Rhizobium rhizoryzae: one gene and its partner. The main gene of each other region encodes a partner of the protein of the gene in region 2 in a complex. Links are inferred from orthologs where the notes say so. Each region holds a gene or a part of one and is shown on either strand. Other genes may lie near its edges. The genes, in order: tldD and G6N80_RS07170.

What was found.
Region 1: the proteins of G6N80_RS07170 (region 2) and tldD are in contact, whole or in part, in a solved structure (PDB 5NJ9), measured with the Escherichia coli proteins. The link is inferred for Rhizobium rhizoryzae from one-to-one orthologs.

The regions. Positions count from the first base shown.
Region 1 is NZ_CP049250.1:48,794-63,942, forward strand. The notes cover bases 11,329-14,313. They hold tldD (metalloprotease TldD), read left to right. Parts: upstream 11,329-12,105; coding sequence 12,106-13,521; downstream 13,522-14,313. Other genes in these bases: G6N80_RS06635 (invasion associated locus B family protein), read left to right, coding at 11,359-12,009; G6N80_RS06645 (bleomycin resistance protein), read left to right, coding at 13,529-13,957; G6N80_RS06650 (HAD family hydrolase), read left to right, coding at 13,991-14,313. In the rest of the region: G6N80_RS06565 (metal ABC transporter substrate-binding protein), read left to right, coding at 1-548; G6N80_RS06570 (Dabb family protein), read right to left, coding at 738-1,046; rnhA (ribonuclease HI), read right to left, coding at 1,093-1,533; G6N80_RS06580 (homoserine kinase), read right to left, coding at 1,530-2,501; G6N80_RS06585 (VanZ family protein), read right to left, coding at 2,606-2,953; ispH (4-hydroxy-3-methylbut-2-enyl diphosphate reductase), read right to left, coding at 3,063-4,067; G6N80_RS06595 (DUF1304 domain-containing protein), read right to left, coding at 4,076-4,441; G6N80_RS06600 (SURF1 family protein), read right to left, coding at 4,489-5,226; G6N80_RS06605 (DUF983 domain-containing protein), read right to left, coding at 5,252-5,632; G6N80_RS06610 (cytochrome c oxidase subunit 3), read right to left, coding at 5,754-6,629; G6N80_RS06615 (cytochrome c oxidase assembly protein), read right to left, coding at 6,686-7,291; G6N80_RS23485 (hypothetical protein), read right to left, coding at 7,319-7,453; G6N80_RS06620 (heme o synthase), read right to left, coding at 7,453-8,409; ctaD (cytochrome c oxidase subunit I), read right to left, coding at 8,474-10,165; coxB (cytochrome c oxidase subunit II), read right to left, coding at 10,179-11,063; more of G6N80_RS06650, read left to right, coding at 14,314-14,683; G6N80_RS06655 (sulfite exporter TauE/SafE family protein), read left to right, coding at 14,768-15,149. UniProt on the Escherichia coli protein: Metalloprotease involved in CcdA degradation. Suppresses the inhibitory activity of the carbon storage regulator (CsrA).
Region 2 is NZ_CP049250.1:173,258-188,328, reverse strand. What follows is about bases 8,835-11,741. They hold G6N80_RS07170 (TldD/PmbA family protein), read left to right. Parts: upstream 8,835-9,568; coding sequence 9,569-10,915; downstream 10,916-11,741. Other genes in these bases: G6N80_RS07165 (3'(2'),5'-bisphosphate nucleotidase CysQ), read left to right, coding at 10,902-11,711; G6N80_RS07175 (monovalent cation:proton antiporter-2 (CPA2) family protein), read right to left, coding at 8,835-9,467. Outside these bases: ileS (isoleucine--tRNA ligase), read left to right, coding at 1-2,374; G6N80_RS07200 (hypothetical protein), read left to right, coding at 2,507-3,133; G6N80_RS07195 (nucleoside deaminase), read right to left, coding at 3,152-3,625; G6N80_RS07190 (pseudouridine synthase), read left to right, coding at 3,784-5,925; 16S rRNA (guanine(966)-N(2))-methyltransferase RsmD, read left to right, coding at 5,929-6,489; G6N80_RS07180 (patatin-like phospholipase family protein), read left to right, coding at 6,502-7,383; more of G6N80_RS07175, read right to left, coding at 7,668-8,834; G6N80_RS07160 (DUF4170 domain-containing protein), read left to right, coding at 11,771-12,010; waaA (lipid IV(A) 3-deoxy-D-manno-octulosonic acid transferase), read left to right, coding at 12,130-13,446; G6N80_RS07150 (HAD family hydrolase), read left to right, coding at 13,446-14,180; lpxK (tetraacyldisaccharide 4'-kinase), read left to right, coding at 14,219-15,071.

The DNA of each region.
Region 1 (15,149 bases), 120 kb from region 2 along the record:
AGGATGGCAAGACGGTGACCGATCCGCATGTCTGGAACAGCCCGGTCAATGTGAAAGTCTGGGTCGCCAATATCGAAAAGGCGCTTTCCGCAGCCGATCCTGCAGACGCCGCAACCTTCAAGGCCAATGCGGAGGCCTACAGCAAGAAGCTGGACGAGTTGAACGCCTACGCCCATTCCAAGCTGGACAAGATCCCGCAGGAGCAGCGCAAGGTGCTGACCAGCCATGATGCGTTTGGCTATTTCGGACGTGAGTACAAGGTCAGTTTCCTGGCGCCGCTGGGTGTTTCCACCGAAACGGAAGCCTCTGCCGCTGACGTGGCCAAGCTGATCGAGCAGATCAAGGTTGAAAAGGTGAAGACCTACTTCTTCGAAAACTCCAACGATCCGCGGCTGGTCAAGCAGGTGGCAAAGGCGACGGGCGCCAAGCCGGGCGGCGAGCTTTATGTCGAGTCTCTCTCCAAGCCGAAGGGGCCCGCCTCCACCTACGAGAAGATGTTCCGCTTCAACGTGGACCAGATGGCCGCTGCCATGGAGAAGGCGAGCTGACCATCACACAGATCCGGCGCAACCTGCTCCCCCTCACTTGGCAGGTCACCGGTCGAATGAGGGGGCTTGCCCAGCCCCCTCGTTCTGTCATTTTCTTGAAGCGTGTTGCTTCGCTCTTGACGCTTTATCTCTTTGTTTTATCGCATGTCGTGATCGCAAGACCGCTGCACACTTTTAGCTACGACATGCTCAAGTCTCGAAATCGAAGACCATCAATCCGGCGAGACCGCCATCGCAAGCCGCGACGAGGCGATCACCGACCGCAACATGCTCCGGATGAACGAGGTAGGCGTCACGCGCATCGGCGTTTTCGAACGTGACAACAAAGCCATCGCGAAAACCACCGCTCAGGCCTTCCGGCGAGACGTTCGGTCCGTGCTGGATCTCAACAATGCCGGGGATACGTTCCTTCAAGGCCGCAAGCGCCTCGAAAAGCGCCGCCTTTTCCTCTGCCGGCAGCGATGCTTTGAGACGCAGAAATACACAGTGCAGGATCATGCCGTCCCCTCCCATTTATAGCTTTCTTGCGTTGAGCCCGGTCGGTTCAACGCTTCTTGAACGGCTCCATGCCGAGCCTTGCCAGTTCGTCCGCCCGTTCGTTTTCCGGGTGACCCGCATGGCCCTTGACCCAGTGCCATTTCACCTTGTGCCGCTGGTTGGCGACATCGAGTTCCTGCCAAAGTTCACCATTCTTGACCGGCTTCTTGTCCGCCGTCTTCCAGCCGTTCTTCTTCCAGCCGAAGATCCACTTGGAGATGCCGTCCATCACATATTTGCTATCGGTATGAAGGTCGACCTCGCAGGGGCTCTTCAGCGCATTGAGCGCGCTGATCGCCGCCAGCAATTCCATGCGGTTATTGGTGGTTTCTGGCTCGCCGCCATAGAGTTCCTTTTCATTCTCCCCGTAGCGAAGAATGGCGCCCCAGCCACCCGGACCCGGATTGCCCGAACAGGCACCGTCGGTAAAGATCTGCACCTGTTTCATGCGGCGGGCTCCAGCCCATATTCGGATGCAGCTTCGATCGCGCGGTGAAAGCGCGATTTGCGCAGGTATTCGATCGGATCTTTCTTGACCACCAGAGCGCCCTCCGGCGTCGTCAGCCAGTCGTAAAGCCGCGTCAGGAAAAAGCGTAGGGCCGAGCCCCGGCACAGGACCGGAAGAGCCGCAATCTCATCTGCGTTCAAGGGACGAACGGACTGGTAACCGGCAAGAAGCGCGCTGCCCTTCGCGAAATTATAGGCGCCATCGGGCTGGAAGCACCAGGCATTCAGGCAGATGGAGACATCGTAGGCCAGAAGATCATTGCAGGCGAAATAGAAATCGATCAGTCCTGACAGGCGATCGGACAGGAAGAACACATTGTCCTGAAACAGATCGGCATGGATGACACCCTGCGGCAGATCCTGCGGCCAGTGGCTGACCAGATAGTCGAGCTCGGCGCCGATTTCCTGCTGAAGACCGGGCAGAACCTCATCGGCACGCGGGGCAGCCTTGGCCCACAGTTCCTGCCAGCCATTCACCGAAAGCGCGTTGCGGCGGGTAATCGAAAAGTCGCGTGCCGCCAGATGCATCTGCGCCAACGCAACACCTACGGCATGGCAATGCTGTGCTTCCGGCTTGCGCAGCCACATGCCTTCGAGGAATGAAATGAGCGCCGCCGGGCGACCCGACAGTTCACCGCAGATTTTGCCATCATGACGCGGCAGCGGCAGCGGGCAATTCAGGCCCTTCTGCGCAAGGTGCTGCATCAGCCCGAGGAAGAAGGGCAGATCACCTGCGTCGACCCGCTTTTCATAGAGTGTCAGGATCAGCGGATCCTTCGTGGTATGCAGCAGGAAATTGGAGTTCTCGACGCCCTCCGCGATCCCCTTGTAGGAGGTCAGTTCGCCCACATCATATTCGCTGAGAAAATTGCGAAGGTCGTTTTCGGTAATGTCGGTATAGACAGCCAAGAGCTCTGGTCCTGCATTCGATCCTGCGTTGGACATGAAATACACAGCAGGATGGCCCTGTGGCTAGTGCCGCGGGCACTTCAGGCACAGGAATTCTATCGGGTCTACAGCGGTCTTGACGTTCGATAGCGGTTGATCAGCCAGCCGGCGAGCAGGCCGAAAGCCGCGCCCGCCGCCTTGATCAGCGCGTCTCGCACTTCCGGATGGCGGGTCGGTTGCAGATATTGAAGCAGCTCGATGGCAAAGGCGGATGCGATGATGAAGGCCGTCGAAATCAGGAAATAACGGGGATAGGCCACGACGAAGAGGCAGGACAGCAGCGCAAACGCCAGCGCGCGGTCCACATTCACCGGCAGAACATCATGCGGGCGCAGGCCGATGGGAGAGACGGTTGCGAAAATAATGAAGGCAAGGGTCGACCAGGCCAGTATCTTGAAGAGCTTTTCCGACATGGTTCCGTGCTGGCTCGGGTTTTATCAGCGCTTAGTGACGGAAACCTGTGGCCAAGTAAAGGCGGAAGCTGCGACAGCGTTAATCGCAAGACTTGCGCCGGATCCCAACTCACCCGTTCACCCAGGCCATATCCTCGCGGGTCAGCTCGATATCGCGAAGCTCGCGGTTGACCAGGAAATGTTCGTTTTCTTCCGTTGTGATCGCCAATTCGACACTGGCATCGAAACGCTCCCGGAAGGCTTCGATGATTTCATCGACAATGACTTCCGGCGCCGAGGCACCGGCGGAAATGCCGAGCGTGCCTATCGTGCCGATGCTTTCCCAATCGATTTCGGAGGCCCGCTGAACCAGCAGAGACCGCGTGGCCCCTGCCCGCAGAGCAACCTCCACCAGCCGCTTCGAATTGGATGAATTCGGAGCACCGACAACTATGAAGAGATCGCAACCGGGTGCGGCCTGCTTCACGGCTTCCTGCCGGTTGGTGGTGGCATAGCAGATGCTGTCTGCCGAAGGCGCCGTCAGGTTTGGAAAACGCTCCTGCAGCTTGGCAATCACGCCCGCCGTATCATCGACCGAAAGCGTTGTCTGCGTCACATAGCCCAGATTGTCCGGATCCGATGGCTGGTAACCCCCGGCATCTTCCACGGTCTCAATCAGCGACACCGTTCCTTCCGGCAATTGCCCCATCGTGCCGATGACCTCCGGATGACCCGCATGGCCGATCAGCACGACGTGACGGCCAAGCCTCTGGTGGCGCATGGCCTGCTTGTGCACCTTAGACACCAGCGGACAGGTGGCATCGAGGTAGAACAGATTACGCGACTGCGCATCCTCCGGCACGGATTTCGGCACGCCATGGGCGGAAAACACCACGGGCTGATGCCGATGTTCCGCCGGGATCTCGTTCAGTTCCTCGACGAAGATGGCGCCCTTTGCCTCAAGCCCTTCCACGACATAGCGATTATGGACGATTTCATGACGCACATAGACCGGAGCGCCATACCGCTTGAGCGCCAGAACCACAATCTGGATTGCCCGATCCACCCCGGCACAGAAGCCGCGCGGGCCGCACAGGCGAATGTTGAGCGGGGGACGGGAAACCTGCATGTTCATCGACAAACCTAGCCAGCAATCAGCACAAAAATCAGGGCGATGGCCGCCGGAAGCGCCTGAATGACGAAGATCTTCCGGGAGGCCGTTGCCCCTCCATATAGGCCAGCGACCAGCACACAGCCAATGAAAAATAGCTTGAGCTGATAGGCAACCCCAGCATCGGGATGGACAAGCGCCCAGAGAAGCCCTGCGGCCAGGAAGCCGTTGTAGAGACCCTGGTTGGCCGCCATGACCTTTGTTGCTTCTGCCCGCTCGGGCGTCAGGCCAAAGGCCTTTCGTCCCCTGGGCTTGGTCCAGAGAAACATTTCGAGCACAAGAATGTAGATGTGCTCAAGCGCAACCAGCGCAACCAGACTATTTGCAATAACAGACATTCAAATCCCCCTCATAAAACAATGATATGCAACACCGCGATTGCCCTTCACCGGCCAGTCGGATCATCCTTTCGACGACGGAACACCATGGCAAGCGAGACCCCGACAAGCGCCGCAGCAAGGCCGTACCAGGTGACCGCATATTGCAGATGGTTATTCGGCAATTCGAACTGCGTGACGCCCGCTTTCGGCCAGCCGCCCGGGGGCTGCACGGCATCATCCGCATCGACAAAGAAGGGCACCACATTTACCGGATCGAGGTTCGTGGACCGCACCATCGCTGTCCAGTCCTTCCAGTAGAAGATGTTCTTCTGCAGATCGTTATCCGGCACAAGCGAGGATGGCTTGCCTTCCAATCGGTTGCGGAGGTAACCGGTCAAGGCGACGGTCCCCTGCACCTCTCCCGCCTGCCGTTTGTCCGCCTGCTTCAGATCATAGGGCACGAACCCCCGGTTGACGAAGAGCTCCCGCCTATCGGCCAGTCGCAGCGGCGTGTAGACATAAAAACCCGTGCGGCCAGCATCCGTGGCAAAGAAATGCCGCTCCTTGGTGTGATCGAAGACACCTTCGACACGCACGCGCAGATATTCCTGATCCTGCCCGGTTTTCAGCGCCGTTTCGGCATCGACCAGTTCGACCGGCGCCGCCTGACGGCGGGCCTCCATTTGCGCCAGTAACTGCTCTTTCCAGTGAAGGCGCTGGACCTGCCAGGTGCCGAGCGACAACAGGATGGCGAGAGCGACCAGAACCAGCACGGCGGAAACGAGCTTGCGACGAGGCGACATGCGGGGCGGCAGCGAAGGGGACTGATCAGCCACGGTCTATGCTGCCTTCATGGGCACTGTGCTTGTATTGCAAGGCAATCAGGACGCCCTTCAACAAGCGCAGCGAGCCAAGGCAGATGACGATGGAGAATGGTGCCGTGACGATGAAATGCAGCCAGATGGACGGGTGAAAGGTGAATTCGAACCAGAGCGCAAACCCGACCACCACGAATCCGACCAGCAGCATCACGAAAACCGCCGGACCATCGCCTGAATCCGCAAAGGAGTAATCAAGGCCGCAATTGCCGCAGGCAGGCCGAACCTTCAACAGGCCATCAAACAGCCTGCCTTGACCACAGCGCGGACAGGAACCGGACAGGCCAGCGCGGATTGCATCTTGCGGCGGGTAATGGGCTTCATCCTGCATTGTCAATCTATCCGCTAACTTTGCCTATTGTCTGCACCGACGTTACCCGCAGCCAAGGCGTCTGTCCAAATGGAAAAGGGCGACCAGAGCCGCCCTTTGCACATTCAAGTGAAGCGTTGGCTCAATGAGCCAACGGTGCTCCCCAACCACCCCAGATGTAGATGGTGAAGAACAGGAACAACCAGACCACGTCAACGAAGTGCCAATACCAGGCGGCGGCTTCGAAGCCGAAATGCTTCTGCGGTGTAAAGCCACCATTGACGGCGCGCAGCAGGCAAACGATCAGGAAGATCGTGCCAATCAGGACGTGGAAGCCGTGGAAGCCGGTGGCCATGAAGAAGGTTGCGCCATAGATCGAGTTCTTGAAGGCGAACGGAGCTTCGGCATATTCGTAACCCTGCACGAAGGAGAACAGAACGCCGAGCACCACGGTCAACAGCAAACCGTTGATCAGGCCCTTGCGGTCATTGTGCAGCAGGGCATGGTGCGCCCAGGTAACGCAGGTGCCGGACAGAAGCAGGATGACCGTGTTGTAGAGCGGCAGATGCCAGGGATCCAGCACTTCGATGCCCTTCGGAGGCCACTGGCCGCCGGTTGCAAGAACGCGGCTCGCCTGGATCGCTTCGTTGGCATAAAGGCTGGCATCGAAGAAGGCCCAGAACCACGCCACGAAGAACATGACTTCCGAGGCGATGAACATGATCATGCCATAGCGCAGATGCAGCGAAACAACACGCGTATGGTGGCCTTCGCGGCCTTCCTTGATCGTATCAGCCCACCAGCCGATCATCGTGTAGATGACGATGGCCAGACCGATGAAGAACAGCCACGGCGTGGCAAGGTTCAGGCCGAACATCTTGAATTCACTACCATGCAGGTAGCGCATGAAGCCCACACCGCCGAAGGTGAGAACGAAAGCACCGATGGAGGCAAGCAACGGCCACGGGCTTGGATCAATGATGTGGTAATCGTGCTTTTTCTGATGTGCGTCTGCCATGTCGAAGTCCCCGGTCTTTCTCCTCAAGCCCCCGCGCCAGGCGGAGGAGCCCTCTCTTACAGTTTACGGCCCGTCTCGCCCGTCTTATCCTGCAAACCGGCAACCGGCTTGGCCCCCTGGCTTGGATAGAACGTGTAGGACAGCGTAATAGTTCTGATATTCTTGGTTTCTTCTGCCTTGGTGATCTCTGGATCAACGAAAAACACCACCGGCATTTCCAGAGTTTCGCCTGGCTTCAGGGTCGTTTCCGTGAAGCAGAAGCACTGGACCTTGTTGAAATAGGCACCCGCCTCCATGGGCGTGACATTGAACACGGCCGTTCCGGTTACCGGTGTCGGCGATTTGTTCGTTGCCTTGTAGGTGATCTGCACCGTTTCGCCGATCTTCGGCTCAACGGAATTCTGCACCGGCTTGAACTCCCAGTTCAGCCCGGACGACGTATTCGCGTCGAAGGTAACCTTGACCGTCTGATCGAGAACCGTATCGGAAAACTGCTCGACCCGCTGGGTGGTGCCGTTATAGCCGGTCACCTGGCAGAACAGGCGGTACAGGGGAACGGAGGCATAGGCGGCGCCCACCATGCCGGCCACGAACACGACACAGCCGACGAGGATCGAACTGTTGTTCACCCGGCGCTGCGCTGGCTTTGCGGCTTCAGTCATGTGGCATCCTCCTCCCTTGCGTTCATCTCAGCCCACGTGTCCGATCTTGATCAGCGTCACGATATAGAAGATGACCACGAGCGCGCCGAGCACCACGCCCAGCGCGATGTTGCGACCACGCCGGGACTTTTGCTGCTTTTCATTGAGCTTGATCGTTTCCATCAGAGCAGCCCTCCCATGGGACCGAAGATCGCGGCTGCAAAATGCGAAGCCAGCAGACCGCAGAAGATGACGAAGAGATAGAGCACCGAATAGGCAAACATCCGCTTTGCCTGTACCATCTTTTCGTCGCCATCCGGCATACGCCAGACGGCGATGGAACAGAGAATGAAGATGGCCCCCAGGACGGCCGCGAAGGCCCCGTAGGCCCACCCAACCAGCCCGGTCAATGTCGGTGCGACGCCCACCAGAGCAGTCAGGACTGCATAGACGATCATCTGAAGCTTGGTGGACCGTTCGCCTGCAACATTCGGCATCATTGGGACGCCAACGGAGCCGTAATCGCGCATCTTGAAGAGAGCGAGTGCCCAGAAGTGCGCGGGCGTCCAGAGGAAAATGATAAGGAACAGCAGGACGCTGTCGAGGGAGACGCCGCCGGTGACGCAGGCCCAGCCAATCATGGGCGGAAACGCGCCGGATGCACCACCAATGACGATGTTCTGCGGGGTCGAGCGCTTGAGCCACATCGTATAGACGACGGCATAGAAGAAAATGGTGAAGGCCAGCAGGCCCGCGGCGAACCAGTTGACCACAAGGCCGAGGATCGCAACCGAGAATGTGGACAGCGTCAAGCCGAAGGCGAGCGCTTCCTGCGGCAGGATGCGGCCATCCGGGATCGGACGGCGCGCCGTGCGGCTCATGACGGCATCGATATCGGCGTCATACCACATGTTGAGAGCGCCGGATGCGCCCGCGCCAACGGCGATGCACAGAATGGCGATGGCACCGATGAAGGGATTGATGTGGCCCGGAGCCAGCATCAGTCCGGCAAAGGCCGTGAACACTACAAGCGACATCACGCGCGGCTTCAAGAGCTCGAAGAAATCGCGAGCGCCAGCTTCCGAAAGACGAACCTGATCGTCTCCTCCAAGGCCCGCGTGATGATCGACTGTGGTCATGTTCAAATCCTAACTCTACCGGAAGCGGCGCAGGGTTGCCGCGCCGCCTCTTATTGTCCTGCGCTTACTTGATGCGCGGCAGTTCTTCCCACTGGTGGAACGGCGGCGGCGAAGACAGCTGCCATTCCAGCGTGGTTGCACCTTCACCCCACGGGTTGTCACCGGCAACGCGCTTGCGCGCAAAGGCTTCCCAGATGCCGTATAGGAACACCAGAACACCGACGAAGGAGATGTAGGAACCGATGGAGGACACGTAGTTCCAGCCAGCGAAAGCATCCGGATAGTCGATGTAGCGGCGCGGCATGCCCGCAAGACCGAGGAAGTGCTGCGGGAAGAACACGAGGTTCACGCCGACGAACATGACCCAGAAATGCAGGTTGCCGATCGCTTCGGAATACATGTAGCCGGTCATCTTCGGGAACCAGTAGTACCAGGCTGCGAAGATGGCGAAGACTGCGCCGAGCGACAGAACGTAGTGGAAGTGCGCGACGACGTAATAGGTGTCATGCAGAGAGCGGTCGAGACCGGCATTGGCCAACTGAACGCCCGTGACACCACCGACCGTAAACAGGAAGATGAAGCCGATCGCCCAGATCATCGGTGTGCGGAAGGTCAGTGAACCGCCCCACATCGTTGCGATCCAGGAGAAGATCTTCACGCCCGTTGGAACGGCGATGACCATGGTTGCGAACACGAAGTAGCGCTGCGCATCGAGCGACAGGCCGACCGTGTACATGTGGTGCGCCCAGACGATGAAGCCGACGGCGCCGATGGCCACCATGGCATAGGCCATTCCGAGGTAGCCGAAAACCGGCTTTCTGGAGAAGGTGGACACGATGTGGCTGATGATGCCGAAGCCGGGCAGGATCAGGATGTAGACTTCCGGATGACCGAAGAACCAGAACAGGTGCTGGTAGAGGATCGGGTCACCGCCACCTTCCGGCGCGAAGAAGGTCGTGCCGAAATTGCGGTCCGTCAGAAGCATGGTGATGCCACCTGCCAGAACCGGCAGGGACAGAAGCAACAGGAATGCCGTGACCAGAACTGACCAGGCAAACAGCGGCATCTTGTGCAGGGACATGCCCGGCGCGCGCATGTTCAGGATCGTGGTGATGAAGTTGATGGCACCGAGGATGGAAGACGCGCCCGAGACGTGAAGCGCGAAGATCGCCAGATCGACGGCCGGACCGGGCTGACCGGATGTCGCGAGCGGCGGATACATGGTCCAGCCACCGCCGACGCCGAACGCGCCTGCCGGACCTTCCACGAACATGGACAGGACGAGCAGCAGGAAAGCCGGGACGATGAGCCAGAAGGAGATGTTGTTCAGACGCGGAAACGCCATGTCCGGCGCGCCAATCATGATCGGGATCATCCAGTTGGCAAAGCCGCCGATGAGAGCGGGCATGACCATGAAGAAGATCATGATGAGTGCGTGGGCGGTGGTGAACACATTGTACATGTGCTTGCCGCCGTCGATGGCAGCATCACCCTGGAAGCCGTAGACCATGGATGCCAGACCGTGGAAGATCTGGATGCCAGGCTCCTGCAGCTCCATGCGCATGGCGACTGACATGAGGCCGCCGACGATGCCTGCCATGATCGCGAAGATCAGGTAGAGCGTGCCGATATCCTTGTGGTTGGTCGAGAAGAACCAGCGGGTAAAAAAGCCCGGCTTGTGATCGTGATGGTGATCATCGTGAGCATGCGCGCCGTGCGCGGCATGCTGATGATCATGTGCGGAAGGTCCAGCCATTGTCCCCACTCCCTTACTTGATTTCCGCGGAGGCCAGCTTCACGCCGGTCTTGGCATCGGTTGCAGCCATGAGTGCCTTGTTGGCGCCCTGCAGATCGCTGCCGGCCTTGGCCATCCATGCCTTGTACTGCTCGTCCGAGACGACGCGAATGGCGATCGGCATGTAGGCGTGGTCCTTGCCGCAAAGCTCGGAGCACTGGCCGTAATAGAGGCCTTCCTTCTCGGCGCGGAACCAGGTTTCGTTCAGGCGGCCCGGGACGGCATCGATCTTGACGCCGAAGGCTGGCATGGCGAAGGCATGGATGACATCCGTCGGAGCAGCCGTCACCAGCATGCGCACAGTCTTGTTGACCGGCAGAACCAGTTCGTTATCGACGGCCAGCAGGCGCGGATAGACCTTTGGATCAACCTTGCCCGTTGCCGCGCGATCGGTTTCCTTCAGCATGTAGCTGTCAAAACCAACCGGATTTTCAGATCCCTGGTATTCATAGGACCACAGCCACTGCGTTGCAGTTGCCTTGACCGTCACGTCCGGATTTTCAGGAATGGTGAGCTGCGCGTTCAGAAGGTTGAACGACGGAATCGCAAGGAAAAGGAGAATGACGACCGGACCAAGCGTCCAGGCCACTTCGATTGCGGTATTGTGGCTCGTCTTGGATGGCACCGGATTGACGCTGGCGCGGAACTTCACCACGACCCAGACGATAAGCGCCAGCACGAACAGGGTGATCGGCACGATGAACCAGAGGCTGTAGTGCGAAAACCACCGGATTTCATGCATGATCGGCGATGCTGCCTGCTGAAGATCAAGCTGCCACGGCACAGGTTGATCCGCCCCTGCCCCCGAGGCAAAGAGCAGACAGATCGTCGCAGCCAAGGCTGCATAGGCTCTGTTCATCGATTTCTCTCCCCTTGCGTTTGATCTAGATCAGACCACAACGCAAATTCCCTAGCTATAGACCTCCGGTTCAACCACAGAATCACGCCTGCCGCAATATCCGTAAAGGGGGTTGCGGGCGCTTGTTCGTGCGGCATTTTTGCCCAGAATCAATTTTAACCACAAAAGAGCCCGGAATTGCTGGCTTCCGGTTCGCTCCCCATTTTCGCCGCAGTCGCTTGAAATTACGAGAGGGCTTTTCATTCCCGCTCCCCGGCGACAAGAATAGCGCGACTGATTCGTTTGAGAGGTTTTCATGAAATTCCCGACCCTGCGCGCCGCCACAATGGCCGCACTGTTGCCCTTGGCGCTTGCGGCGCAGCTCGTGGCAGAGCCCGTCCAGGCCCAGACGTCATCGGGAGACAAGCAACCTCGTCCCACGCAGTCTCCAGCGCCGGCGCAACCGGCGCCAGCTTCCCCGTCTGCCGGTTCCGCGCCGAGAACCTCCCCTCCTCAGACTGGCTCGCCGGCAGCACCCGGCACCGTGCGCGAGAGCCATGGCGCCTGGTCGATCCTATGCGACAAGCCCGCGGGTTCTTCCGTCGAACAATGTGCGATGATGCAGAACGTCATCGCCGATGATCGCCCGGAAGTCGGCCTGTCCGTCGTCGTGCTGAAGACCGTGGACCGCAAGGCCCGCATTCTGCGCATCCTCGCGCCGCTCGGCGTTCTTCTGAAGGACGGCATGGATCTCTTCGTCGACGGCAACAATATCGGTCGCGCCTATTTCACGCGCTGCTTCTCCGAAGGGTGCTATGTGGAAGTCGAAATCGACGACGAGTTGATGAAGATCCTCAGGGCTGGCAAGAACGCAGTTTTCGCGCTTCGGGAATCCGTTGATCAAGATCGCGTCGGCATTCCGATCGAGCTGTCCGGTTTTGCCCAGGGCTACGACGCCCTGCCTTGAACCATACTCGTTCCGCTGACTTTTTCTTGCGCGTTCGCGAGTGTGCTCCTACATCGAAGTCCAGGCCGACCGTCTGGATCGGCGAAGGAGTTAATCATGACCACCGACCTTATCAATCTGTTCGATTGCGATGAAACGCGCTTGCGCGCCATGCTCTCCGAAGCGCTGAGCGGCGCGGATGATGGCGAGCTTTTCATCGAGCATGCGCAGGCAGAAGCGCTGACCTTCGATAACGGGCGGCTTAAGGGCGGTTCCTTCAATACAGACCAGGGTTTCGGCCTTCGGGCCGTGGCAGGCGAAGCAGTGGGCTATGCGCATGCGGGCGAACTCTCGGCCTCGGCATTGACGCGTGCCGCCGATGCGGTGAAGGCGGTGACGCGCGGCTATGCAGGCACCTATTCGGCGGCACCGCAACGCACCAACAAAAAGCTTTATGGCGACGAAAACCCGATCGGCTCTCCCACCTTCGAAGAGAAGGTGAAGCTTCTGACGGAGATCGACGCCTATCTGCGCAACAAGGATCCGAAGGTCCGGCAAGTGACCGCCTCGGTTGCGGCAAGCTGGCAGGTCGTCAATATTCTGCGCGCCGACGGTCATCTGGTTACGGATGTCCGCCCGATGACGCGCGTCAATATTTCGGTGATTGTCGGTGAAGGCGATCGCCAGGAAAGCGGATCGTCGGGCAAGGGCGGCCGCATCGGTCTCACGGATTTTCTGCTGAACGGCAACTGGCAACAGGGCGCCGATGAGGCGCTGCGGCAGGCCCTGACCAATCTGGAAGCGGTCGACGCACCGGCTGGCACCATGGATGTCGTCCTGAGTTCCGGCTGGCCGGGCGTGATGCTGCACGAAGCTGTCGGCCACGGCCTGGAAGGTGATTTCAACCGCAAGAAAACCTCCGCTTTTGCCGGGCTTCTGGGCCAGATGGTAGCCGCACCCGGCGTGACCGTCGTGGACGATGGGACAATCGACAACCGTCGCGGTTCGATCACCGTCGACGACGAAGGCACGCCGTCGGCCTACAATGTGCTGATCGAAAAGGGCAAGCTCGTCGGCTATATGCAGGACCGGCAGAATGCCCGGCTGATGGGCATGAGCCCCACCGGCAATGGCCGCCGCCAGGGCTACGCCTACCAGCCCATGCCGCGCATGACCAACACCTACATGCTGGGTGGAGACAAGACGCCGGAAGAAATCATCGCCTCGGTCAAGAAGGGCATTTATGCCGTTTCCTTCGGCGGCGGACAGGTGGACATCACTTCCGGCAAGTTCGTGTTCGATTGCACGGAAGCCTATCTCATCGAGAACGGCAAGGTTGGTCCCGCCATCAAGGGCGCAATGCTGATCGGCAACGGACCGGATGCCATGCAGCGCGTTTCCATGGTCGGAAACGACACCAAACTGGATACCGGGATCGGCAATTGCGGCAAGGCAGGTCAATGGGTGCCAGTCGGCGTGGGCCAGCCGCATCTGCGCATGGATCAGGTCACGGTCGGCGGTACGAAGGCGTGAAAGAGTGATGAACGAAAACGCGCTGGTGCCTGAACTGGCGGTTTTCGACTGGTCCGTCAGCCGCGACTTCTACGTTGAGCTCATAGGCTTTGATGTTCTCTATGAACGAGCAGAGGAAGGTTTCAGCTTTCTGACACTCGGCACAGCGCAACTGATGATCGACCAGATCGGTCTGGGTCGGACTTTTGGAAATGAAGGCGCGCCGCTCGAACGGCCTCTCGGACGCGGCATGAACCTGCAGATCCGGGTCAGCTCAATTCAGCCGATCCTAAATCGTCTGGCCAAATTGCACTATCCGTTGTATCTGGCCCCGGAAGAAAAGTGGTATCGCCGTAACGATCAAGAGCTTGGACAGAAGCAATTCATCGTTGCCGATCCCGATGGCTATCTGCTTCGCCTGTTCGAAGAATCAGGAACAAGGCCGATCTCGCCCTGAACCAGACACACGCGACCAGGCAAAGTTGATCTTATGCATCTATCCCTCCCCCGCCCTCCGAAAGCCGTCATCTTTGATATGGACGGCCTGCTGCTCGATACCGAAGTGCTGTATCGCCAGTCGATCATTTCGGCTGCGGCCCATCACGACCTGCCGATTGGTCCCTCGATCTACGAAGGCATGCTGGGGCGGCCGTGGATCAGTATCGCCGATCTGCTGCGTGAGCATTACGGCACGGACTTCGATGCCGATGCCTTCCGTCAGGTCTGGCTTGCCCATTTCGACCTCCTGACGGAAACCGAACTGCGCCTGAAGGCAGGCGTGAGCGAGCTTCTGGATGTACTTGACGCGCTTGAACTTCCGCGCGCCGTTTGTACCTCGTCGGCGCATTTCCAGGTCGAACATCATCTGGGGACGCTGGGTATTCTGGATCGCTTCCATCATGTCATCGCACAGGGCGACTATCCGCGTGGGAAGCCGCATCCCGAACCCTATCTGGCGGCTGCCGCGCGCATCGGGGTCGATCCTGCCGACTGCCTGGCGCTTGAGGATTCCTACAATGGCATCCGAAGCGCGGCCGGCGCCGGGATGATGGCTGTCATGGTGCCTGATCTTCTGCAGCCGACCGATGATATCCGTGCGATCTGCACGCAGGTGGCAGAAAGCCTTGTGCATTGCTGTGCGTTCTTCGATCAGCATCCGGCGCGTCGCAACCTATCTGCCTGATTGATCGGCGGATCAAATCTGTTTGTTTGACATCTTCAGGCTCAACGCGCTCATTGCGCATCATTTTTATCGTGATGCGGTCTGATGCTAGATAATTTTCTTATCAATCACCCTCTACAGCAGATTCTTCTTCTCAGTTTCGTCGCGCTCGTAGCAGGAACGGCGCGTGGCTTTTCGGGCTTTGGCGGCGGCCTGATCTTCGTGCCGCTGGCAAGTGCGCTGGCCTCGCCACAGGTGGCGGCGCCGGTTCTTCTGATCGTCGATGCCGTGATGACCGTCGGCATGCTGCCGGATGCCATTCGTCGCGCCAACCGTCGGGAGGTGGGCATGGTGGCCATCGGTGCACTGGTGGGCGTTCCCACGGGAACCGTGCTGCTGGCCTATGCGCCGTCCCTCTTCCTGCGCTGGTGCATTGCGGCCATCGTGCTTGGCCTGCTTGCCTTCCTGATCAGCGGATGGCGCTACC
Region 2 (15,071 bases):
ACTCCTGAAGATCGCCATGAGCGGCCAGCTCTATCGCGGCTCCAAGCCCATCATGTGGTCGGTTGTCGAGCGCACGGCGCTGGCCGAAGCGGAAGTGGAATATGCCGAGGTCGAAAGCGACACGATCTGGGTGAAGTTTCCTGCCGTTGGTGCATCAGGCGATCTCGACGGTTCGTTCGTCGTCATCTGGACCACAACGCCCTGGACGATCCCGGGCAACCGCGCGATCTCCTATTCGTCACGCATCGAATACGGCCTTTACGAAGTCACTGCGGCTGCGAACGACTTCGGTCCTCGTCCAGGTGAAAAGCTCATCTTCGCCGACAAGCTTGCAGCGGATGCTTTTGCCAAGGCGAAGCTGGAGTTCAAGCGCGTTCGTCAGGTCTCGGCGCAGGAACTTGGCTCCATCACCTGCGCCCATCCGCTCGCACACCTTGGCTACACCTTCAAGGTGCCGCTGCTCGATGGCGATCACGTTACCGATGATGCCGGTACGGGCTTCGTGCACACGGCGCCAAGCCATGGTCGCGAAGACTTTGATGCCTGGATGGGGCACGGCAAGGCGCTTGCCGAGCGCGGCATCGACACCAAGATCCCGTTCCCCGTTGATGATGCAGGTTTCTACACGGAAGAAGCGCCCGGCTTTGGCCCTTCGGCTGAAGGCGGTGCTGCGCGTGTTATCGACGATAACGGCAAGAAGGGTGATGCCAACAAGCGTGTGATGGAAGCGCTGATCGCCGCCAACAACCTGTTTGCCCGTGGCCGTATCAAGCATGAATATCCGCATAGCTGGCGCTCCAAGAAGCCGGTCATCTTCCGCAACACGCCGCAATGGTTTGTCTATATGGACAAGGATTTGTCCGATGGCACGACACTGCGCACGCGCGCCCTCTCGGCCATCGACCAGACCCGTTTCGTGCCTGCCGGTGGTCAGAACCGCCTGCGCGCCATGATCGAGCAGCGCCCGGATTGGGTGCTTTCCCGTCAAAGAGCGTGGGGCGTGCCGATCTGCGTCTTCGCCGATGCTGAGGGCAATGTCCTGAAGGATGAGAAGGTCAATGCCCGTATTCTCGAAGCCTTCGAGAAGGAAGGGGCAGACGCCTGGTTCGCTGCCGGTGCCAAGGAACGCTTCCTCGGCAACGAGCATGACGGCGACAAGTGGAAGATGGTCACCGACATCCTTGATGTCTGGTTCGATTCCGGTTCCACCCATACCTTCACCTTGGAAGATCGTCCGGATCTGAAGTGGCCGGCGGATGTCTATCTGGAAGGCTCCGACCAGCATCGCGGCTGGTTCCATTCCTCGCTTCTGGAAAGCTGCGCAACGCGTGGCCGCGCGCCGTACAACGCCGTCATCACCCATGGTTTCACCATGGCGGAAGATGGCCGCAAGATGTCGAAATCGCTCGGCAACACGGTAACGCCGCAGGATGTGATGAAGGAATCCGGCGCTGATATCCTGCGCCTCTGGGTCATGTCGACCGACTATGCCGAAGACCAGCGCCTCGGCAAGACGATCATCCAGACGAACATCGATGCCTATCGCAAGATCCGCAACACCATCCGCTGGATGCTCGGTACCCTGGCCCATGACCATGGCGATGAGATCGCCTATTCGGATCTGCCGGAACTCGAAAAGCTGATGCTGCATCGCCTCAGTGAGCTCGATCAGTTGGTGCGCAAGGGCTATGACGAGTTCGATTTCAAGCGCATCGTCCGCGCTCTGTCGGATTTCGCCAACGTCGAGCTATCGGCCTTCTACTTCGATATCCGCAAGGATGCGCTCTATTGCGATGCGCCGTCTTCGGCTCGTCGTCGCGCGGCCCTTTTCGTCATCCGCAAGCTGTTCGATTGCCTCGTGCTGTGGTTTGCGCCAATGATACCGTTCACCACGGAAGAGGCATGGCTGTCGCGTGATCCGTCCGCCACGTCCGTGCATCTCGAACAGTTCCCGGCAATTCCGTCGAACTGGGCAAACGAGACGGTTTCGGAAAAGTGGAAGCAGGTGCGCGCCGTTCGCCGTGCCGTGACAGGCGCTCTGGAAATCGAGCGCAAGGAAAAGCGCATCGGCTCTTCGCTGGAAGCCGCACCCGTCGTGCACGTGGCTGATCCGGAGCTTCTGAAGGCGCTGGAAGGTCTCGATTTCGCGGAAATCTGCATCACCTCGGATATTTCCGTGGTGGCAGGAGAAGGTCCGGCAGAGGCATTCCGTCTGGACGATGGCACCAAGGTTGCGGTCGAGCCGAAGCTTGCGGAAGGCGTCAAATGCGCCCGTTCGTGGAGGATCACCAAGGATGTCGGTTCCGATCCGGCATACCCGGATGTCTCGGCGCGCGATGCCGAGGCGCTGCGTGAACTGGCCGCATTGAAGTGAGTGAAGAATACCGGATGATTGCGCTTTGCCGCGTCATCCGGTAAGTCTGCCTGAAATTGGCCGGATTTTTCGGCCAATCGGGGTTTTGAGTGATCTCGCGCGCCAGGACGGGGCGCGTCTGGAAGGGTTGGTATGAAGACGTTGCAGGCAATTCGTGTAAGGCTCGGCCTACTCGCCGCGGCTGCGGCAGTGGTTGGTTTGTCCGGCTGCGTTTCGAGCCCGACCTATGGAACGAGCAAGACCGCCGGCGAGCAGTTGGTGGACGATCTGGGTTCCGCCATTTCGCTGGGTCCGGAAGACAAGCCAAGCACCAAGTACAATCCGCGTCCCGGTCTGGTGGTCAACAAGGCCCGCACGGATAACCTGCCGCAACCGCAGACCTCGCTTGCAAGCCGCGAAGCAAATCCGAACTGGGTCGAGTCCCCGGAAGAAACACGCGCACGTCTGCGTGACGAGGCGGAAGCCAACAAGAACAACCCGCATTATCGCTCGCCTCTGCTGGCTGGTGATGGCAAGGCCGGTACGATGACCGAGGCCCAGAAGTGGGAAGCCTTCCGTCAGGCCAAGGCCAATGCGGAAAGCCCGGGCATTGCGGGTCAGCGCCGCACGCTCACCGAGCCGCCGGTTCAGTATCGCGTGGCCGATAGCGCCAACCTGACCGATCTCGGCGAACCGGAACTGAAGAAAGAGCGTGAGCGCAAGAAGTCTGCCGCTGCCGCTTCTTCCAACTCGTCGTCCTGGTGGAACCCCTTCAAGTAAGGGGCTCCCGTCCCAGCGTCAGCCTTTGCCCGAAAATGCGCCATCTCGCTTGGCCTGGAAGAAATCCACCAGCAAGCGAGAAGTTGTCGTCTCTGCGAAGCCGGAATAGACATCCGGCGAATGGTGGCAGGTCGGCTGGTTGAAGAAGCGGACGCCGCTTTCCACCGCTCCCCCTTTGATATCTCTGGCGCCGTAATAGAGCCTGCGGATGCGCGCAAACGAAATGGCCGCCGCACACATGGTGCAGGGTTCGAGCGTGACATAAAGATCTGCGCCGACCAGCCGCTCTTGTCCCAAGGCCTCGCAAGCCATCCGCAACGCCACGATTTCCGCATGCGCCGTGACATCGTTCCGCTCACGGGTGCGATTTCCGCCGCGTCCGACGATCTCGCCATCCAGCACCACAACCGCGCCGATCGGCACCTCATCGCGCTCTTTCGCCCGGATTGCCTCCTCGATCGCCGCATTCATGAAACGATTTGTCCCGCTCATGCGGCGATTCCCTCTTAACCCGGCGGGCCTGACCTGATAGGAACGGTCCCAACCTGCGTCGCGCCGGTTCAACCGAGATGCGACAAGACGTCAGTACAGTCAACACACGCACTTAAGGTAGGACGCGATGTCCCACCCTCGCTTCAGGCAAACAACATATGAGCTTTAAAGACAAGCCGAAGCGCGAAGGAGGCAAGCCCTTCGATCGCGACAGGAAGAAACCAACCGCAGCCCGCAAATCCGATGATGGCGCGTTTTCCGCAAAGAAGGGCCCTCAGAAGCCCTTCCGCAAGCCAGCCGTCGATGCGTCGGCTGTGGCTGCTGCGACAGCGGACAAGCCGGAGCGCATTTCCAAGATCCTGGCGCGCGCAGGGATTGCCTCTCGCCGCGATGTCGAGCGCATGATCATGGAAGGCCGCGTCAGCCTCAACGGAACGGTGCTGGATACGCCCGTCGTGAACGCGACCCTGGCCGACAAGATCGAAGTGGATGGCCAGCCGATCCGCGGCATCGAGCGCACGCGCCTGTGGCTCTACCACAAGCCTGCCGGTCTGGTGACCACGAATTCCGATCCGGAAGGGCGTCCGACAGTCTTCGAAAACCTGCCGGAAGAACTGCCGCGCGTGATGTCGATCGGCCGTCTCGATATCAATACCGAGGGCCTTCTGCTGCTGACCAATGATGGCGGTCTGTCCCGGGTGCTGGAACTTCCCACCACAGGCTGGCTGCGCCGCTATCGCGTGCGCGCCCATGGCGAAGTCAGCCAGGAGCAACTGGACAAGCTGAAGGACGGCATTGCCGTCGATGGCGTCCTCTATGGCGCAATCGAAGCGACGCTTGATCGCACCCAAGGCCACAATGTGTGGATCACCATGGGTCTTCGTGAAGGCAAGAACCGCGAAATCAAGAACGTGCTGGGTGCTCTGGGGCTCGACGTCAACCGCCTGATCCGCATCTCCTACGGGCCGTTCCAACTGGGCGATCTGCCGGAAGGCCATGTGGTGGAAGCGCGCGGCCGCATGCTGCGCGATCAGCTTGGCCCACGTTTGATCGAAGAGGCCAAGGCCAATTTCGACGCGCCGATCTACAACAATCCGCCGCCGGACGAGGACAAGCCCGAGGTGAAGGCTCCTCGTGCCGAGAAGGCCTGGGGTGCTGGTGAGAAGCGTACTGCTGAAAAGCCCGCTGGCCATCGCGATGATCGCGATGCACCGCGCGGCGAGCGTCGCGAGGGCGGCAGGTTTGGCGATAAGCCCGGCTTTGGCGAAAAGCCAAAGTTTGGTGACAAGCCGAAGGGTCGCGGCGACGGCAAGTTTGCTGGCAAGGGCAAGCCTTCCGGCAAGTTCGATAGCCGGTCCGGTGGCCGCGACGATCGTTTCGAAGACGAGAAGCCCAAAAAGCGTGCGCCCATGGGCACATCCCGCACAGCCAACGTCTGGATGGCGCCCGGCGCTCGTCCCACCAAGGATGGAGGCGCTGGCAAGAGCTCGGCGCGCGCCGAGGCGGAACGCCTGTTCAACAAGCCGACCGAGGCTCCGCGTCGTCCCAACATCAACCGTGTCGAAGGTGACAGCGACTGGATCCGCGCCGAGGAAGCGCCGGCACAGCGTCGTTCTCGTGACGAGGATGGCGGCGGCTTCCGTGACCGCGGGGATCGTGGTGACCGTGGCGATCGCGGGCCACGCCAGGATCGCGGTGACCGCCCGTTCCGCTCAGAGCGCCCGGATCGTGGCGATCGTCCTGCGCGGGGAGAACGCCCCGAGCGTGGAGAACGCAGGGAAGGCGGAGACCGTTCATTCTCCGATCGTCCGCGGTCGAAGCCACCTTTCAGCAAGGATGCCGGCGGCGAGCGCCCGGCGCGCGAGGGCGGCGAACGCAAGTTCTCGCGTCCGCAGGGAGAACGCTCTGAAGGCCGTGGTCGTCCCTTCGGCGACAGGCCGGATCGCGGTGACCGTCCACAGCGCAGCGAGCGCGGAGATCGCGAAGGCGGACGCAGCGGGTTCGGCGGCAAGCCGGGCGGTCGCGCATCTGGCGAGCGTTCCTTCGGTGAACGGTCTGGCGGTGAACGGTCTGGCGGCGAGCGCTCGTTTGGCGAAAGATCGGGCAAGCCAGCGGGCAAGAGCTTCGGTGGCAAGCCTGCCGGAAAATTCGGCGGCAAACCCGGTGGCGCGGGCAAGCCGGGCGGTCGTCCCGGTGGTTCCGGCAAACCCGGTGGGCGTCCGGCTGGCGGTCGCGGTCCCGGTTCGGGCTCGCGCGGCGGCGCAGGTGGCAGCAAGGGTCCTCGCGGTCCGAGGGGCTAAGTCGTGCGCATTGTCGGTGGTGAATTCCGTGGCCGAAGTCTTGCCACGCCAAAATCAAACGCGATCCGGCCGACCATCGACCGGACGCGGGAGAGCCTGTTCAACATCATCAGCCATGTCTACCCGGAGGCCGTGGATGGCACCCGGGTTCTTGACCTGTTTGCCGGAACCGGCGCTGTAGGGCTGGAGGCTCTGTCGCGCGGCTGCCGGAGCGCACTGTTCGTCGAGAACGGCGTTGAGGGACGCGGTCTTCTGTGGGAAAACATCGAGCAGTTCGGCCTGCATGGCCGTGCTCGCATCTTGAGGCGGGATGCGACCAGTCTCGGTACCGTTGGAAACATCGAGCCGTTTCATTTTGTCTTCGCAGATCCGCCCTACGGTCAGGGTCTCGGCGAGCAGGCGCTTCTTTCCGCCCATAAGGGTGGCTGGATTGCACCGGATGCGCTGGTGGTTCTGGAGGAAAGGGCGGATGTGAGCGTGGCGTGTGATCTTGTTTTCCAGCCGCTGGAACAGAGGGTTTTTGGCGAAACCCGCATAGACTTTTTCCGCTACAAACCAGCCTGAAGGCAAAGCGCGATGACGACACGGATCTCCCCCGGCGCAGAGCATGTCGTCCCCTCAAATGGTGCTCCGCGCGTCGCCGTTGCTTTCGGCGGCGGGGGCGCGCGTGGCATTGCCCATATTGCCGTCATCGAGGCGCTTGATGAAATGGGCATTCGCCCGGTTGCGATTGCAGGTTCGTCGATCGGTGCAATCTTTGGCACCGGCATGGCGGCAGGAATGAGCGGCGCCGAGATCCGCGACTATACGCTGGAAACGGTCGGCAACCGCAACGCTGTTTTCAACCGCCTTTGGTCGCTCGGTCCGGCCAGTATGCGTGATGGCATCGGCGGCTTCCGCCTCGGCCATTTCAACCTGGAGCGCATTCTGGAGGCGTTCCTGTCTCCGGCAATTCCGCAGAGCTTCGGCGAACTGTCCATTCCGATGAAGATCGCCGTCACCGATTACTACGGCCAGACGGAAGCCATTCTGGAAACCGGCGATTTGCGATTGGCCATAGCGGCCTCCGCGGCAATCCCCGGGCTTTTCATGCCGGTGCGGATCAATGGCCGCATCATGGTGGATGGCGGTATCTTCAACCCCATCCCCTGGGAACACCTGATGGAGGACTGCGACATCGTCATCGGTGTCGATGTCGTCGGCGCGCCGGAAGGCGATGGAACCCATCCGCCCAGCCGTTTTGATAGCATGTTCGGCGCCAGCCAGTTGATGATGCAGTCAGCCATCGCGCTGAAGATGAAGCTGCATCCGCCCCACATTTTCCTGCGCCCCTCTGTCAACCGGTTCCGCGTGCTGGATTTCCTGAAGGCACGGGAGATTCTCGAGGAGTCCCAGCCCATCAAGGATGAGTTGAAGCGCTCCTTCGAGAAGTTGATGGCACGCCGGGACCGCGACTGATACCAAATGTCGATGATATGAACCGATTGCGTGGGACCGGAGACCTTCATCCGAGGAGGAGCATACCGGAGAGCGATGCGCCTGCATCGGTCGAGGATTGCGACAAAGTCGGTGGAGGAAATCCGGCCCATCCAGAGGACCGGGCGCTTTTGGCCTTCGGACGTCGTCGAAAATCCACGCCGGACCTTCAGGTCCGACTGTGGTTTTCTTCTCGCCGCAAACCAAAATCGCTCCGGCGCAATCGGTCCCTATCATCGACATTTGGTATGAGATAGCCGCGCGGCTCAGGCTTGTCCCGCGGAATCGGCTTCGTGTGCCACCGGCTGCCTCTTCGGCTTGGTCAGAGGCTCCGGGCGAACCGGGCGCGTGTGGAGCATGTGCAGACCGGCAGTCAGACCCTCCGCTGCCTGTATCTGCAGCCGTTCCTCGTCCCGCCGACGGATATCGGCGCCGATCTCGGCGGCTTCCGTTTCCGTCTTTCCAAGCGCCTCCAGCGTTTTCTGGCCGAAGAGCAGGCCGGATTCCAGCGTTTCGCGGATCTCGTAATCCACCTCGCGTGCCCGCAACGAGATCGTGTGAATACGATCATAGGAGCGCACGAACAGTTTCACCTCTGGAAACTCGGACCGGATGAGATCCACGATCCTGTCGGTGATATCGCGGCGATGCGTACAGATCGCAACGATCTTCGCCCGCTCGATACCCGCTGCCAGAAGAACTTCCTTGCGGGCGCCATCTCCAAAGTAGATGCGAAAACCGAAGGAGCTTGCCTGCCGGATGCGGTCCGGTGAATCGTCGATCACGGTCACGTCGCGGCCCCCGGCGAGCAGAATCTGCGCGGCGATCTGGCCGAAGCGCGAAAAGCCGATCATCAGCACATCCGCACCCGCACCTTCGAAATCCTCTTCTATTTCTTCCCGCTTCTGCTCTCCGGTGAAATAGCGCCGCGCGAGTGCCGAACCCAAGGGCGTCAGCGCCATGGACAGCGTGACGCTGGCAATCAGCAGCGAGGATGCGCCAGCCGTCAGAAGACCGGCGGAGACCGCCGTGGTGAACAGCACGAAGCCGAATTCACCGCCCTGCGGCAGAAGTGCTGCGATGCTGGCCGAATCCTCCTTCGTCGAACCCCAGAGACGGCAGAGCACGTAGATTACCAATCCCTTGGCGATCATGAAGAATGGCACGCCGGCCACGATCAGAAGCAGGTTCGACAGGATGGCGTTGAGATCAAGGGAGAGGCCCACTGCCATGAAGAACATGGCGAGCAGCAGGCCGCGAAAGGGCTCGATATCTGCTTCCAACTCGTGGCGATAGGAGGATTCAGCCAGCATGATGCCCGCAAGAAAGGCGCCCATGGCCATGGAGAGGCCAACGAGTTGCATCAGTACGGCGGACCCCAGCACGACCAGAAGTGCCGCGGCAAGCATCACTTCGCGGGCGCCCGTGCGGGCAATCACCTGAAACATCGGCGTCAGCAGATAGCGACCTGCAACCACCATGGCTGCGACGGCGAGAATGGCGCGACCGGAATCGACAAGAATGGTCGATGTGCTGGCCTCCGGTCCCGAACCCAGAATGGTCACGAGTGCCAGAAGCGGCACGATGGCGAGATCCTGAAACAGCAGGATAGAAAAGGCGCGACGTCCATAAAGCGCGTTGGCTTCCCCATTGTCCGCAAGGATCTGCAGGGCAAAGGCGGTGGAGGAAAGCGCAAGGCCAAAGCCTGCAATCACGCTTCCTTGCCAACTGGCAATATTGGCGAGATAGGCGAGACCTGAAAGAAGCAATCCGGAGAACAGAACCTGCGCGGTTCCGAGAACGAAGATGTCGCCGCGCATCTGCCACAGGCGGGAGGGCTTCAGTTCGAGGCCGATGATGAAGAGAAGGAACACGACCCCGAGTTCTGAAACATGCAGTACTTCTTCCGGATCGGAGATCAGCCGCAGGATCGGCCCGATGACGATACCGGCTGCGAGGTAGCCCAGAACGGTCCCGAGACCCAGTTTCTTGAAGATCGGCGCGGCAAGCACGGCGCCACCCAGCAGAAGCAGGGTTTCGTTGAACAGTGGATCGGGTGTCGCCATGGAGCCTCTCGTCCGGATTGGGGGCTGACAAGAATCGCTTGTCGCACTTGATGCTTTGTTTAGTGCACAATACATGGTTCGTGAACGAAGGGTTTAAGCGAATGACATCCGAAATTGATTCCTCTGCCCTGGTGACCCGCGCCAGCGAACTTATCGATCTTGCCATGAAGGCCGGAGCCGACCAGGCCGATGCGGTCGTGGTACGCTCGCGCTCGCGCTCCGTCAGCGTGCGACTGGGCAAGGTGGAAAATACGCAGAGCGCGGAAAGCGATGATTTTTCGCTGCGGGTCTTTGTCGGCCAGCGCGTGGCAAGTGTATCTGCCAATCCTGGTTTTGATCTCAAGGCACTGGCAGAACGGGCCGTTGCCATGGCCAAGGTCTCGCCAGAAGATCGGTTCGCCTGCCAGGCCGATGAAAAGGACCTGGCGCACAGCTACCCCGATCTCGATCTCTTCGATCCGACCGAGGTTTCGACCGACACGCTGACCGATGCAGCACTGGCAGCAGAAGAGGCGGCCTTAGCTGTCGGCGGTGTGACGAATTCCTCCGGCGCAGGTGCTTCGGCCGGTGCTGGCGGTCTCGTACTGGTGACGTCGCACGGATTTTCCGGCAGCTACATGGCAAGCCGTTTCGGTTGTTCCGTCAGCGTGATCGCGGGCGAGGGCACGAAGATGGAGCGTGACTACGACTACGACAGCCGCCTCTACTTTGCTGAGCTGGACGATGCGCGTGACATCGGAAGACGGGCAGGCGAGCGCGTGGTAAAGCGCATCAATCCACGACAGGTACCAACGGCGAGCAACGTTACCGTTGTGTTCGATCCCCGCATTGCGCGGGGCTTCGTCGGTCATATTGCCGGTGCCATCAACGGCGCATCCGTGGCGCGCAAGACAAGCTTCCTGCGCGATCGCATGGGGCAACAGGTTTTGAAATCAGGCCTCAACATCACCGATGATCCGCTGATCGTGCGCGGCTCTTCCTCGCGCCCCTTCGATGGCGAAGGCGTCAAGGGTGAGCGCATGGTGATGATCGAGGACGGGGTGCTGAACCACTGGTTCCTGTCCACGTCCACGGGCCGGGAACTGGGACTGCCCACCAACGGTCGCGGCGTCCGGGGCGGCACGAGCGTCAATCCTGCATCCACTAATCTGGCCCTTGAGCCGGGTGACATCTCGCCGCAGGATCTGATCCGCAGTATCGGCAACGGCTTCTATGTCACCGAACTCATCGGTCACGGCGTCAACATGATCACGGGCGAATATTCCCGGGGCGCAACCGGCTTTTGGATCGAGAACGGCGAAATCACCTATCCGGTCTCCGAGGTGACGATTGCGTCCAACCTGAAGGATATGTTCATGCGGGTCACGCCAGCCAACGATATTGATCGAAGCTTCGGCACGGCTGCTCCTACCATCGCGATTGAAGGCATGACGCTTGCCGGACGCTGAAAACACCAGAACAGACTGGAGCGATGATCTCGCGCTGATCCGCCGTGCGGCGCGAGAGGCGGGTGAAATTGCCTTCGCTTTCTTCGGCCAGTCGCCTGAAGTCTGGTGGAAAACGGAGGGCGGACGATCCCCCGTAAGCGCGGCGGATTTCGCTGCAAACGACCGGCTTCAGGACATCCTGTTGAAGGCGCGCCCGAATTATGGCTGGCTCTCGGAAGAAACGGATGACGATGAGGCCCGTCTTACCGCCGAAACCGTATTTGTCATCGATCCGATTGACGGAACCCGCGCCTTCATCAATGGCGAGAAGACCTGGTGCGTCAGCGTGGCCGTTGTCCATCGTGGAGAGCCTGTCGCAGGTGTCCTGTTTGCGCCCGCTCTTGGTGAGGAACTGTATTCGGCTCTTGGACTGCCTGCCCTGAAGGATGGCGTCCCAATAGAAGTCTCCAAACCGCGCGAGGAAGGACTTCGGCAGATTGCGCTTCCGGAGGATATGCTGGCTCGCTTCCCGGACGATGTTCGAGATACCCTCAAGCGCATTCGCCACGTGCCCTCTCTTGCCTATCGCATTGCCATGATTGCGGATGGTCGCATTGACGGCACGGTGGTAAAGCGGAATTCTCACGATTGGGATCTTGCAGCGGCCGATGTAATCCTGCATCAGGCGGGCGGGCGCCTGGTCGATCTCGAAGGTAACCGCCTCGTTTACAATCGAAAGCGCGTGACTCACGAAGAGTTATGTGCAGGCGCCGAACATGTTCTGGAAAGCCTCGTCCGCGGTCTGCGATCCTGTTGACCTTTTTTGCGGAATGCCGCAGGAGAATAGGACGGGGGAGATTAAAGGATTGGGCGATTATGACCGATAAAGACGGCAAAAAGCAACTTCTTCACCTGGTTTTTGGCGGAGAGCTGGAAAGCCTCCAGAGTGTTGAGTTCAAGGATTTGAAAGCGCTCGACATCGTCGGCATTTTTCCGGACTATGCGAGTGCCCTGCAGGCCTGGAAGGCCAAGGCTCAGGCGACCGTTGATAACGCACAGATGCGTTACTTCATCGTGCACATGCACCGCCTTCTGGATCCACAATCCAACGACTGACGCAACCACGCCACTGGGTGCCGTTTTCGGCGCGTTTTTGACGTATTTTGACAGCATACGATTGCGGCATTCGGTTGGGGAGCGATTAAGTCGATGGTCTTGATGAGCGGATGGGGCAAGTGAGGAGCGGCATGGCGCAAGCAGCCCTTTTGGCGTACCGGCTGGCCGGAATCTGCGCCTATCCCCTCGCTGTCCCCTATCTTTCCTATCGCGCTTTCAAGGGCAAGGAAGACAGGGCCCGTCGGCTGGAGCGGTTCGGCCATCCCAGCCAGCCAAGGCCGCGCGGGCCTCTGGTCTGGGTGCATGCGGCAAGTGTCGGTGAAACCAATGCCGTCATCCCGCTGATCAAGGAACTGGTGCGACGTGAGATCCATGTTCTCCTGACGACCGGCACCGTCACATCCGCCTCGCTCGTGGAAACGCGTCTGGCAGGCGAGGTCATCCATCAATACGTTCCGCTCGATCTGAAATTTTCGGTCAAGCGCTTCATTGCCTATTGGCATCCGGACGCAGCCATCACGGCAGAGTCCGAAATCTGGCCGACAACGGTGGCAGAGCTCGCGCGCCGCAACATTCCGCAGATCCGGGTGAATGCGCGTATCTCGGACCGCTCCTTCGATCGCTGGAAGAACCATCTCTCCATTTCCGAGCTCTTGTTCGGCAAGCTCGCGCTCGTGGTTGCCCGCTCGGATGTGGATGCGGAACGCTTCAAGGATCTCGGCGCCTGGCCGGTGGTGATATCCGGCAACCTGAAGGGCGATAGCGATCCGCCGCCCTGTGATGAAGCCGTGGTTGCGCGTTACCGTGCCCAGATCGGCGATCGCCAGACCTGGGCGGCTATCTGCACTTTCGCAGGCGAGGAAGAGGGCGCTGCCTTCGTCCACCGCGCACTCAAGCCTCGGAACCAGCAATTGACGATCATCGTCCCGCGCCATCCGGAGCGCGGGGACGAGGTCGAGGCCATGCTGGTGGAAAAGGGGCTCGTCGTGGCGCGCCGTTCGCGCGGCGACGAGATCACACCGGAAACGGATATTTTCCTCGGCGATACGATCGGCGAGATGGGGCTTTATCTGCGGCTGACGGAGATTTCTTTCGTCGGTCGTTCGCTGACGGCGGAAGGCGGACAGAACCCGATGGAGTCCGCGATGCTGGGCTGCGCGGTGCTTTCCGGCCCCAATGTGCAGAATTTCCGCGAGACCTATCAGCACATCGTCAAGCGCGGCGGTGCCCGGATGGTGCGCGATATCGAGATGCTTGCCAAGGCCGTTCATTATCTGATGACGAACGAGCAGGCGCGCTACAAGATGATCGACAGCGGCCACGAGGCAATCCAGGATATGCGGGGCGCCCTGTCCACGACGATCAAGGCGCTCGAACCCTACATCAACCCGCTGACGGTAACGGCCCGTCTGCGTCCTGCCGGTGCAGGTGGCTGATGGCAGACGCTGCGGATCTCTCCCACATCAAGGGCCTCCTGTTCGACAAGGATGGAACCCTCATTCGCTATGACGAAAGCTGGGGACCGGTGAACCGTGAGGCCGCGCGTATTGCAGCGGCTGGCGGTGGCGTGGAACTGGAAGAACGCCTGATGAACGCCTGCGGCATGGATCCGGCAACGGGCAAGACCCGGCCAGACAGCCTGTTTGCGGCAGGGACTGCTGCCGAAATTGCGGCTGGTTTCGTCACGGCCGGTTCGCCGCTTGCCGTTGGTCCTCTGACGATCGAACTGGACGACCTGTTTGTCCGCGCATCTGATTTTTCCGTGCCGGTGACGGATCTCGGCGGCTATTTCGGACGCCTTAAGGCGCGCGGTTTCAAGCTTGGCGTCGCCTCCAGCGATAACGAGCGATCGATCCGCGAGACGGCCCGGCGGTTCGGCTTCATCGAACATCTCGATTTCATAGCGGGCTATGACAGCGGTCATGGTTGCAAGCCGGAACCGGGCATGGTGCTTGGCTTCTGCAAGGCCGTGGGTCTTGAGCCTTCGCAGGTCGCGATGGTGGGCGACAACAATCATGACCTGCATATGGGGGCGGCAGCGGGTGTCGGCTTGAAGGTTGCCGTGCTGACGGGAACCGGCTCGCCCGCAACGCTGGAAGCCATGGCCGATCATGTGCTGGGCGATATCACGGGCCTCGAAACACTGTTGCCGCAGGCCCAGACAGCATGATGATCCGATCCTTCGCATCGGATCGGAGGAGGGGTTAGATGGTTTCGGAAGCACCGCCATTCTGGTGGACGAAAGCCGATTGGCGTGCCTGGAGCCTGAGCCCCGTTTCCTATCTTTACGGCCGCGTCGCTGGTCGCCGAATGGCCCGCAAGGATCGCCCTTCCGTGTCCGTGCCCGTTCTGTGCGTCGGCAATTTTACCGTCGGCGGCGCGGGCAAGACTCCGACGGCGCTCGCTGTTGCAAAGGCGGCCATCAACAAAGGCCTGACGCCAGGTTTTCTGAGCCGTGGCTATGGCGGTTCACTCGATGTGACGACGCTCGTCGACCTGCATCACCACCGTGCCGACGCCGTGGGTGACGAACCGCTGCTTCTGGCGCGGGAAGCGAAAACGGTGATTTCACGCCGACGCTTCGAGGGCGCGGAGCGTCTGGTTGCCGAAGGCTGCAATTTCATCATCATGGACGATGGCTTCCAGAGCGCCCGGCTGACGATTGATTTCGCGCTGGTGGTGGTGGATTCCGTGCGTGGGATCGGCAATGGTCACCTGGTTCCCGGTGGGCCGGTGCGGGCGCCGCTCGATCTGCAATTGCGCCAGATGTCATCCATGCTCAAGGTCGGCAACGGTCCTGCGGCAGACGCGCTCGTGCGCCGTGCCGCGCGAGCTGGTCGCCCCGTGCAGGTTGCCAATCTTGTGCCAATGGAAAATTCCGATCTTGAAGGAAAACGGGTCTTCGCCTTTGCGGGCATTGCAGATCCGGCAAAGTTCTACCGGACAGTGTCAGCTGTGGGCGCGGAACCGGTTGCGACGCGCTCCTTCCCCGATCACCATTATTTTGCCGAGGATGAGATCCGGGATCTGTTGGCGGATGCGCAAAAGCACGACCTGCAAC